4 regions of the Streptomyces sp. NPDC026206 genome follow, and region 1 is predicted to be linked to each of the others. Evidence: riboswitches for the same ligand, from Rfam matches in the RefSeq annotation. Region 1 holds a riboswitch; each other region holds the start of a gene.

What was found. Region 1 has a riboswitch for cyclic di-AMP ahead of AB0F13_RS18070 (C40 family peptidase). Riboswitches for the same ligand answer to the same signal wherever they lie in the genome.
Positions count from the first base shown of each region.
Region 2: it holds a riboswitch for cyclic di-AMP, as region 1 does, so the genes downstream of both, AB0F13_RS06455 (peptidoglycan DD-metalloendopeptidase family protein) here and AB0F13_RS18070 (C40 family peptidase) in region 1, are expected to answer to the same signal.
Region 3: it holds a riboswitch for cyclic di-AMP, as region 1 does, so the genes downstream of both, AB0F13_RS09860 (transglycosylase family protein) here and AB0F13_RS18070 (C40 family peptidase) in region 1, are expected to answer to the same signal.
Region 4: it holds a riboswitch for cyclic di-AMP, as region 1 does, so the genes downstream of both, AB0F13_RS03775 (peptidoglycan DD-metalloendopeptidase family protein) here and AB0F13_RS18070 (C40 family peptidase) in region 1, are expected to answer to the same signal.

Region 1 is NZ_JBEZYL010000011.1:214,828-217,010, reverse strand. It holds gene AB0F13_RS18075 (endo alpha-1,4 polygalactosaminidase) at 38-778, shown strand; cyclic di-AMP (ydaO/yuaA leader) riboswitch at 1,025-1,176, shown strand; gene AB0F13_RS18070 (C40 family peptidase) at 1,180-1,653, shown strand; gene AB0F13_RS18065 (hypothetical protein) at 2,169-2,183, shown strand, end outside.
Region 2 is NZ_JBEZYL010000003.1:33,706-35,888, reverse strand. It holds gene AB0F13_RS06460 (DEAD/DEAH box helicase) at 1-371, shown strand, start outside; cyclic di-AMP (ydaO/yuaA leader) riboswitch at 771-941, shown strand; gene AB0F13_RS06455 (peptidoglycan DD-metalloendopeptidase family protein) at 953-2,183, shown strand, end outside.
Region 3 is NZ_JBEZYL010000004.1:314,907-317,089, forward strand. It holds gene AB0F13_RS09855 (transglycosylase family protein) at 1-667, shown strand, start outside; cyclic di-AMP (ydaO/yuaA leader) riboswitch at 962-1,109, shown strand; gene AB0F13_RS09860 (transglycosylase family protein) at 1,114-1,872, shown strand; gene eno (phosphopyruvate hydratase) at 2,168-2,183, shown strand, end outside.
Region 4 is NZ_JBEZYL010000002.1:54,071-56,253, reverse strand. It holds gene AB0F13_RS03775 (peptidoglycan DD-metalloendopeptidase family protein) at 180-965, opposite strand; cyclic di-AMP (ydaO/yuaA leader) riboswitch at 977-1,131, opposite strand; gene AB0F13_RS03770 (pitrilysin family protein) at 1,365-2,183, opposite strand, start outside.

The sequences.
Region 1 (2,183 bases):
CGCGACGGAGCCCTCCGGGGACCGCCCCTCGGACCGGATGACGGCGACGCCGGACGGCGGCCCGCCACCGGCCTCGCGCCGCTGGCAGCCCCGGCCGGGCATTCCCTGGCAGTGGCAGCTCGGCGGGAAGGTCGACACGTCCGTGGACGTGCCCGTCTACGACATCGACGGTTTCGAGAACTCCGCGGAGACGGTGGCGGAACTGCACTCCCGGGGCCGCAAGGTGATCTGTTACATCAACGCCGGGGCATGGGAGGACTTCCGGCCCGACCGGTCGGAATTCCCCGGGTCGCTGCTGGGGAAGAACAACAAGGGCTGGGACGGCGAGAAATGGCTGGACATCCGCCGCCTCGACGCCCTGCGGCCGATCATGGCGGCCCGCATCGACATGTGCCGGCAGAAGGGTTTCGACGCGGTGGAACCCGATCTGACCGAGGGTTTCCGCAACCGCACCGGATTTCCGCTCTCACCGGCCGATCAGCTGGCCTTCAACCGGATGCTGGTGAAACTGGCTCATGACCGGGGCCTGGCCATCGGTTTGAAGAATGATCTCGAACAGATTCCGGAGCTCGTGCGGGACTTCGACTTCGCGGTCAACGAACAGTGCGCGCAGTACGGGGAGTGCGAGAAGCTCACGCCGTTCGTGAAGCAGAACAAAGCGGTCTTCCATGTCGAATACGACCTGTCGCCGGGGGAGTTCTGCGGCACGGCCGGGCGGCTGGGCCTGAGTTCGATGAAGAAGAGGCTGGAGCTGGACGCCTGGCGCCACCCGTGTTGAACGGGGCCGCGGTAGTTGATTCCCGTGTGCTTCAAGTCCCCTGCGGGGCAAGGGTTTAGGCGCAGATGGCGGGTGAGGGAGGCGTTATGGTTCCCTGTTTGCTTCTGAAGTGAAGAAGTTCACAGATGACCGTTTGGGCGCCGAATCTGAGCGATTGATGGTGCAGGATCTCTCACCGAACACAAGATCCCGTCACCGAGGCGGGCGACCCGGGCGGACGCCGAGTCCTGCCGCCGCACCGGGTGCGGAATCGATTCGACGAATCGGCAGGAGCGGGAGACCCAAGCGGTACGAACCACGAACGCGGTGGTTCTTGGGGTGAAGCCACAACGTGGCCGGGCAACTTCGCAGCCCGAACCCGACAGGTCATCTTTCGTAGGCGGATGCCGAAGGGCTTTGGCATGTCTGCGATGCCTCGCATAACCGCACTCACTTCCCGGGCCGCCACCGCGTCGGCCCTCACCGCCGCCACCCTCGCGGCATCGGTGCTCGTCCCCGGCCTCGCCCCCGGCGCACAGGCGGCGACCGTGGGCGAACAGGCACTGAAGGTCGCGGCCTCCAAGCAGGGCTCCCCCTACCAGTACGGCGCCACGGGCCCCAACCGGTTCGACTGCTCGGGCCTGACGCTCTACTCGTTCAAGAAGGCCGGCAAGACCCTCCCACGCACGGCCCAGAGCCAGTACAACTCCACCCGGCACCTCTCCGGCGGCTCCCGGCAGACCGGCGACCTCGTCTTCTTCCACTCGGGCAGCAACGTCTACCACGTGGGGATCTACGCGGGTAGCAACAAGATCTGGCACGCGCCGAAGCCGGGCGCCTCCGTCCGGCTGGAGAAGATCTGGAGCAACAGCGTCTGGTACGGGCGCGTCAACTAGGACGACCAGGACGACGCCCGGCCGGCCGGGCCCCCTTGTCCCCGCTCGCCGGACGGGCCCACAATCAGCCCGTCCGGCACATCGGGGCCGGGAGGTCCGGGGCGACGCCCCGCCCGGCTCGGCGCCGCGCCCACCGCGGCCCCCCTCGCCGCGATCGCGCCCCGGCGACTGGCCGACGAGGTGGACGCCCTCATGGCCGCCCTGCCCGCCCACGAGGACCGCTGGGGCCGGCTCGCCCGCTCGGGCGCCCCCTTCTGCCCGGTCGTCGACGGCGGCGACCTCGTACCGGACGTGCCCTGGCGCACCCTGCGCGACGGCCGGGCGGGCGACATCGACCTGCTGACCGGTAACAGCCGCGACGAGTTACGGCCGTTCCTGGCGCTCTCCGGCACCCTGGAGAAGATCACCGAGGACGACGCCACCCGGGTGCTGCGGGCCTTCGCCCCCCGGCCCGACGGCGAGCGGGCCTACCGCGCCGCCCACCCCGGCGCGTCCGCTGCCGCCCTTACGAGACCGTGTTCGCCGACGCG
Region 2 (2,183 bases), on a different contig from region 1:
CGGAGCTCGCCCGCATCACCGGTGCCCGCGAGCCCAGCGGCGTCCCGGTCGTCATCACGGCCCCGGCCCCGGCCCAGCCGCAGGGCGCCGCCAAGTCCTCCCGCTCGCGGGGTTCGGGTGCCGGTACGTCCGGTGGCTCGCGCGGCAGCCGCGGCGGCCGCGGCCGTACCCGTACGGAGGCGGCCGGTGGTTCCGCCGCCGGTGGTTCCGGCAGCGGCAACGGTGGCGGGCGCCCCTTCCGCGGCTTCGGCGGCAACGGCGGCGCCGAGGGTTCGCGCCGCTCGGGCGGCACCCGTCCGGGCAACGCCGTCGGCCGCTCGCGCCGCAGCGGCGGTGCCGGTGGCGGCGGCCGCCGCTCCGCCACGTCCTGACGCCGGAGTGAGGCGGGGCGCCGCGACGCCCCGCTAGGTGACACAGATGTAGATGCAGACGGGCTGCCGGGCCCGTACGGCAGCCGATGGCTGCCGGGCCCGGCAGCCCGTCCGCATGTCCGGGGGCTGGTTGCCCGTCCCTCTGCCCTCTCTTGCCGCCGCGCCGACCGCTCCGCCACCGCCCCGCCGTCGTCACCCACACGTTCACCCGGACCGGACCACCACCCCGTACCGTCCGCATTCGGACGAATAACAACTGACGAACGGTCAGCTTCACCGCATCGCAAAATCCGCCCAAGAGGCGTGCAGTTTCACGCTTTCGGCTTGGAAACCGGTAGCCATGTCTATTAACGTTCGATAACGCAGCGCGGTTGTCGCAGCCGCCGCAAGAGGCGGCGCCGCGCGCCTTCGCCGAATCCCGTGGGCGGAACCGGGGAACCATCAACTTTGGGGTGAATCGGACCGCGCGCCGGCCCGTAGGGGACCTTCCTGCTCCGAACCCTCCCTCAGAGCCTGAACGGCCTGGGAGGGACCCCCACGCTGACCCGGTAGGCGAGTGGGAAGGAAAGGAGTGCGCCTCCGTGGCGTCCAACAGGCCTGCGCACGACGACAGTTCGTACGACCCTTCGTACGGCTCTCCGTATGAATCTACGGATGAATCCACGTACGAATCCACGTACGAATCCACGGATGAGACCCCGGCTGACGCTCCGGGTGGCACCGCGTACGCCGCCGCCGGGGAACCCTGGAGCGAGTGGAACCCCACGGAGGACTCCGTGGCGCCGCCCGTCCGCGGCCGGCACCGCGTCGTCAAGCAGCGCGGCGGCACCATGGCCCGCAGCGGCGCGGTGCTGGGCGTCGGTGTCATCGCGGCGGTCGGTGCGGGCGGAATGGCGAGCGCTCAGGACCGTCCGGCGCCGATATCCGTGCCGGACCTGGCGCAGAAGATCCCGGGCGTCGGCTCCCTCATATCCGGCGGCGAGGAGAAGCAGGCCTCCGGCGACGGGGTCTCGGTCCGGGCCGAGGCCGGTGCCCAGGCACCGGTCACTGTGGAAGCCACGCGCAGCACGGCCGACGCGGGCGAGGCGCTGCGTGCCCGCATCCTCCAGCAGGCGGAGCGCCAGCAGAACGCCGCCGACGAGGCCGCACGCGAGAGCGAGGCGCATGCGGCGGCGGAGCAGAAACGGAAGGCCGCGGCGGAGAAGGCCGAGGCGCACGAGGTGCAGGAGGCGCGGGAGTCGGAGAAGGCGCACGAGGCGCAGGAGTCGGAGAAGGCGGCGGCGCAGGCCGCTCAGGCAGCGGCCCCAGCGGCCGGGGCGGCCCCAGCGGCCGGGGCGGCCCGGTCACCCGGACCGGCTGCCGACGAGGGTGCGAAGGCGGAATCGGGCGGGTCCGAGGAGGCCGCCGCCCCCGCGAGGCACTCCGCCCCGGCCTCCGGGAGGGGCGGTTCCGCGCTCACCGGCTCGTTCACCCTCCCCGTGGGCTCGTACACCCTCACCGCGGGCTTCGGGCAGGCCGGGAACATGTGGTCCGCGAACCACACCGGTGAGGACTTCGCCGCCCCGACCGGCACCCCGGTCAAGGCGGTGGGCGGCGGTACGGTCACCCAGGCCGGGTGGGCGGGCGCGTACGGCTACCGGATCGTGCTGACGCTCGGCGACGGAACCGAGATCTGGTACTGCCACCTGTCGTCCATGGTGGTCACGTCCGGGAAGGTCGGTACGGGCACGATCATCGCCCGGGTCGGCGCGACCGGCAATGTCACCGGCCCCCATCTGCACCTGGAGGTGCGGCCGGGCGGCGGCGCGCCCG
Region 3 (2,183 bases), on a different contig from region 1:
CCTGTCCAAGGACGCCCCGGCGCCGGACGTGAACCCCGGCCGGATCCAGAGCCCCGAGCCGGAGGCGACCACGCCCGCGCCCGAGCGCACCACCCCCGCCACGCCCGGGCACACGACCCCCGCGCCGGACGACCGTGCCCCCGGCTCCGCCGGGCCCACGCCCGGCGCGTCCCCCTCGCCCGGCACGCCGGCACCCTCCGCCGACCCGTCCGGGATCCCGTCGGCCATCCCGTCCACGGGCTCCTCGGCCCCCGCGAGCGGCACGCCCGGCCAGTCCGGTGACAAGGACCGCAAGGACCCGTCGGCCGAACCCTCCAACGGCCCCGCCACCCCGTCCGGTACGCCCTCGGGCACGCCCGCCGAGCCCGCGCCCGGCGCCACGCCCGCGCCCGGTGACGCGAGCGGGGAGGCCGGTACGGGCAAGCACCGCGCCGAGCCGCCGCGTTCCGGCGAGACGCAGCGCCCCTCGCGCGACGGCGGCGACGGACGCACGGGCGTCCCGGCCGCGGACGGCTACACCGTGCAGCCCGGTGACAACCTGTCAGCCATCGCGCAGGACCACTCGGTCACCGGTGGCTGGCAGACGCTCTATCAGAAGAACGAAAAAGTTGTCGGATCCGATCCGGACCTCATCCAGCCTGGTCAGCGACTCGACGTCCGTAAATAGCAGGGAGGTTCGGGCCGAATGTCCGTTCCAGTCGAAAGTGAGACATGGCTCTCGTTGACTGGACGCTGGACGGGACGCATCCGTTCTCCTCAAACCCCCTCTCACCTGCGGAAACAGGAGGTTCCTGCGGGTAACTTCAAGCAACTGTGGCTGAAAAGTGGGGTTTGAACCCGTCGGCCGCCTGTGTTTAACGTCGTCACCGCTCGTCATCGCGAGCACCGCGGTCGTCACGCCGAATCCTGCCGGCGACCGGGGGAGTCGTCGCGCAAGCGCCGTTGGCAGGAGCGGGGGAACCAAGGTAAGCCGCCGGAACGGCCGACGGTCTCGCGACCGGAGGACGGAACGGCTCGGGGTGAAGCCCGGAGCGCAGCCGCGCACCGGGCCGGGCAAACTCACAGCCCGAACCCGACAGCTCACCTCGTAGGCGTCGGTGAGGAAACCGACTCATGTCCAAGGGCAAGCACCGTCGTCCGTCCAAGGCCGTCCGCATCGTCACGCTCGCCGGCGTCACCGGCGTCGCCGTGGCAGCCCCGCTGATGGTCGCGACCTCCGCCAACGCCGCCTCCGTCTCCACCTGGGACAAGGTCGCCCAGTGCGAGTCCACCGGGAACTGGCACATCAACACCGGCAACGGCTACTACGGTGGCCTGCAGTTCTCGCAGTCCTCCTGGAAGGCCGCCGGCGGCACCCAGTACGCCGCGCGTGCCGACCTCGCCACCAAGGCCCAGCAGATCGCCACCGCCGAGCGCCTCCTGGCCATGCAGGGCCCGGGCGCCTGGGGCTGCGCGGGTGCCGGCGGCCTGAGCTCCGGTGGCGCGAAGGCCGACGTCGACACCTCCGGTTCCGGTTCCGGCGCCGTGTCGAAGAAGTCCTCGAAGTCCTCGCAGTCCGCCCCCGCGAGCGGGAACTCCGCCGGCAGCCGCGCCGACCGTGCCGAGCGCCCCGCCGCGCCCAAGCACGCCAAGCCGGCGCAGGAGTCCGAAGAGGCCCCGGCGGCCCCGAAGCAGAGCGCGCCCAAGCACGCCGCTCCGAAGACCGTCAAGCAGGGCGACGGCGAGTACGAGGTCAAGGAGGGCGACACCCTCGGCTCGATCGCCACGGCCAAGAAGGTCGACGGCGGCTGGCAGAAGCTGTTCGACCGCAACAAGGACATCATCGACAACGCAGATCTGATCTTCCCGGGTCAGAAGCTGCACCTCAGCTGATCACCGGCTGAGCGAGTCCGCTCATCCGCGAGTCCGCTCATCCGCGGGACCGCCCCGCTCCGATGCGTCTTCCCCCCCGAGCCGCATCGGAGCGGGGCTCCGCCGTTTCCCGGGGCACTGCCGGGCGGCGGCCCCGGGCGGCGTTCCCATTGAGCGAACACATCGTCCATTCATCCCGTGATCTCGGCTTTTGTGCCAATTTTCGGTCCGGCAACCGGTCCAAGGGCGGGCGCAGCCTCCGGGGCCCGTTAGGCTCGTGCTGCAGAACTCCAGACACACCACGAAGGAGACCCTCGTGCCGTCCATCGACG
Region 4 (2,183 bases), on a different contig from region 1:
CCGACTTATGACCTGACCCCCGTGAATCACGGACGATTGACGACCGTTCAGCGACTCTATGGCAATCGGGTGGGATTTCCGATGGGTCAGCCGGTTCATGGATATTTTTTGGCCAAACGCGAAGACCCCGGCCAGGGGCCGGGGTCTTTCGGAAAGCTTGGTGCGCCGCCTGCGCGGTCCTACAGGCTGACGCCGTGGGCGCCCATGTAGGCGACCGGGTCGATGTCGGTGCCGTAGGTGGCGCCGGTACGGGCCTCGAAGTGCAGGTGCGGGCCGGTGACGTTGCCGGTGGCGCCGGAGAGGCCGATCTGCTGGCCCGGGGTGACCGTCTGGCCGACGGAGACGTCGATCGAGGAGAGGTGGCCGTACTGCGTGTAGGTGCCGTCCGACATCTTGATGACGACGTTGTTGCCGTACGCGCCGCCCCAGCCGGCCTCGACGATGGTGCCGGAGCCGACCGCGCGCACCGAGGTGCCCGTCTCGGCGTGCATGTCGATGCCGGTGTGGCTGCCGGAGGACCACAGGCCGCTGGAGGCCTTGTAGGAGGTGGAGACGTAGGAGCCGTCGATCGGGCTCACGAAGGTGCCCAGGCGCTTGCGCTCCTCGTCGCGGGCGGCGCGCTCCTTGGCGGCGCGCTCCTCCTCGAGCTTGCGCTTGGCCTCTTCGGCGCGCTGCTTGGCGTCGGCGGCCCGCTGCTTGGCCGTGGCCTCGGCCTGGAGCCGGATGGCGGCCTCGTCGGCGGCGCTGCGCTGGGTCTCGGCCTGGGCGTCGACGTTGTCGGCCATGACGTCGCCGATGACGATGGCCTGGGTCAGGCCGGTGTCCTCAAGGCGGTGGTTGTCGTCGGTGGCGGCGAACGCCGGGGCGGCGACACCGGCGACCACACCCGCGGCGGCGAGGGTGGCTATGCCCGCCACATTGGCGCTGACACGCACGGCTCGGCTCGGACGACGGTGTTTACCCATGGCTGGGCGATCCTTTCCTTCCTTCTCGCCTACCGGGTTAGCTGACGGGTTCGGAGCAGGAAGGTCTCCTACGGCTCCCTCGTGAAAGGGACCCGATTCACCCCAGGGACGTTTGGGTCCCCGGCTCCCCTCGGCTCGCGCCTCGGGAACTCGGCGATGGCTGTCCGGGACCGCGGTTGCGGCTCCGATCTGACGGACTGCCGCCCTGACGCTAAACGGCGTCAGATTCGAACGGCAAACAGAACGGGGCTTTTATGACGTACGCCACACGACCAACGTGCAACCACTGCATGAAACTGGACATAAGGGAGGCGCGTGCGCCTCTGCGGGCTCACGCGCCTCCCTTGTCCACTCATATCCGGCACATCGGCACAGGGGATGCCGGGTGTTGAGCACCCGTCAGGCGGGGATGACGGTCACCGCGCCGATACCGAGGGCCTTGACCGGCTCGGTGATCTCGGCGGCGTCACCGACGAGGACGGTGACCATGCGGTCCACGGGGAACGCGCTGACGGCGGCCGCGGTGGCCTCCACCGTGCCGGTCTCCGCGAGGCGTTCGTACAGCCGCGCCTGGAAGTCGTCCGGGAGGTACTGCTCCACCTGGTCGGCGAGGGTGGCCGCGACGGCGGCCGCCGTCTCGTACTTCAGCGGTGCGACGCCGACCAGGTTCTGCACGGCGACGTCACGCTCGGCCTCGGTCAGTCCCTCCGCGGCCAGCGTGCGCAGCACGGCCCACAGGTCCTCCAGCGCCGGGCCGGTGTTGGGGGTGTCCACGGAGCCGCTGATGGCGAGCAGGCCCGTGCCCGTGGCGCCCTCGGACGGGGGCACCGAGCGCAGCACCTGACCGAAGGCCCGGACGCCGTAGGTGTAGCCCTTCTCCTCGCGCAGGACGCGGTCCAGGCGGGAGGTGAGGGTGCCGCCGAGGCAGTACGTGCCGAGCACCTGGGCGGGCCAGAGCCGGTCGTGCCGGTCGGGGCCGACGCGGCCGATGAGCAGCTGCGTCTGGACCGCGCCGGGGCGGTCCACGATCACGACGCGGCCGGTGTCGTCCGCGGTGACCGCCGGTACGGGCCGGGGCTCGGCGCCCGGTCCGGTCCAGGTGCCCAGCGACTCGGCCAGGGCCTCGTCGAGGTCGATGCCGGTGAAGTCGCCGACGATGACGGCGGTCGCCGTGGCGGGGCGGACGTGGTCCTCGTAGAAGGCACGCACGGCCGCGGC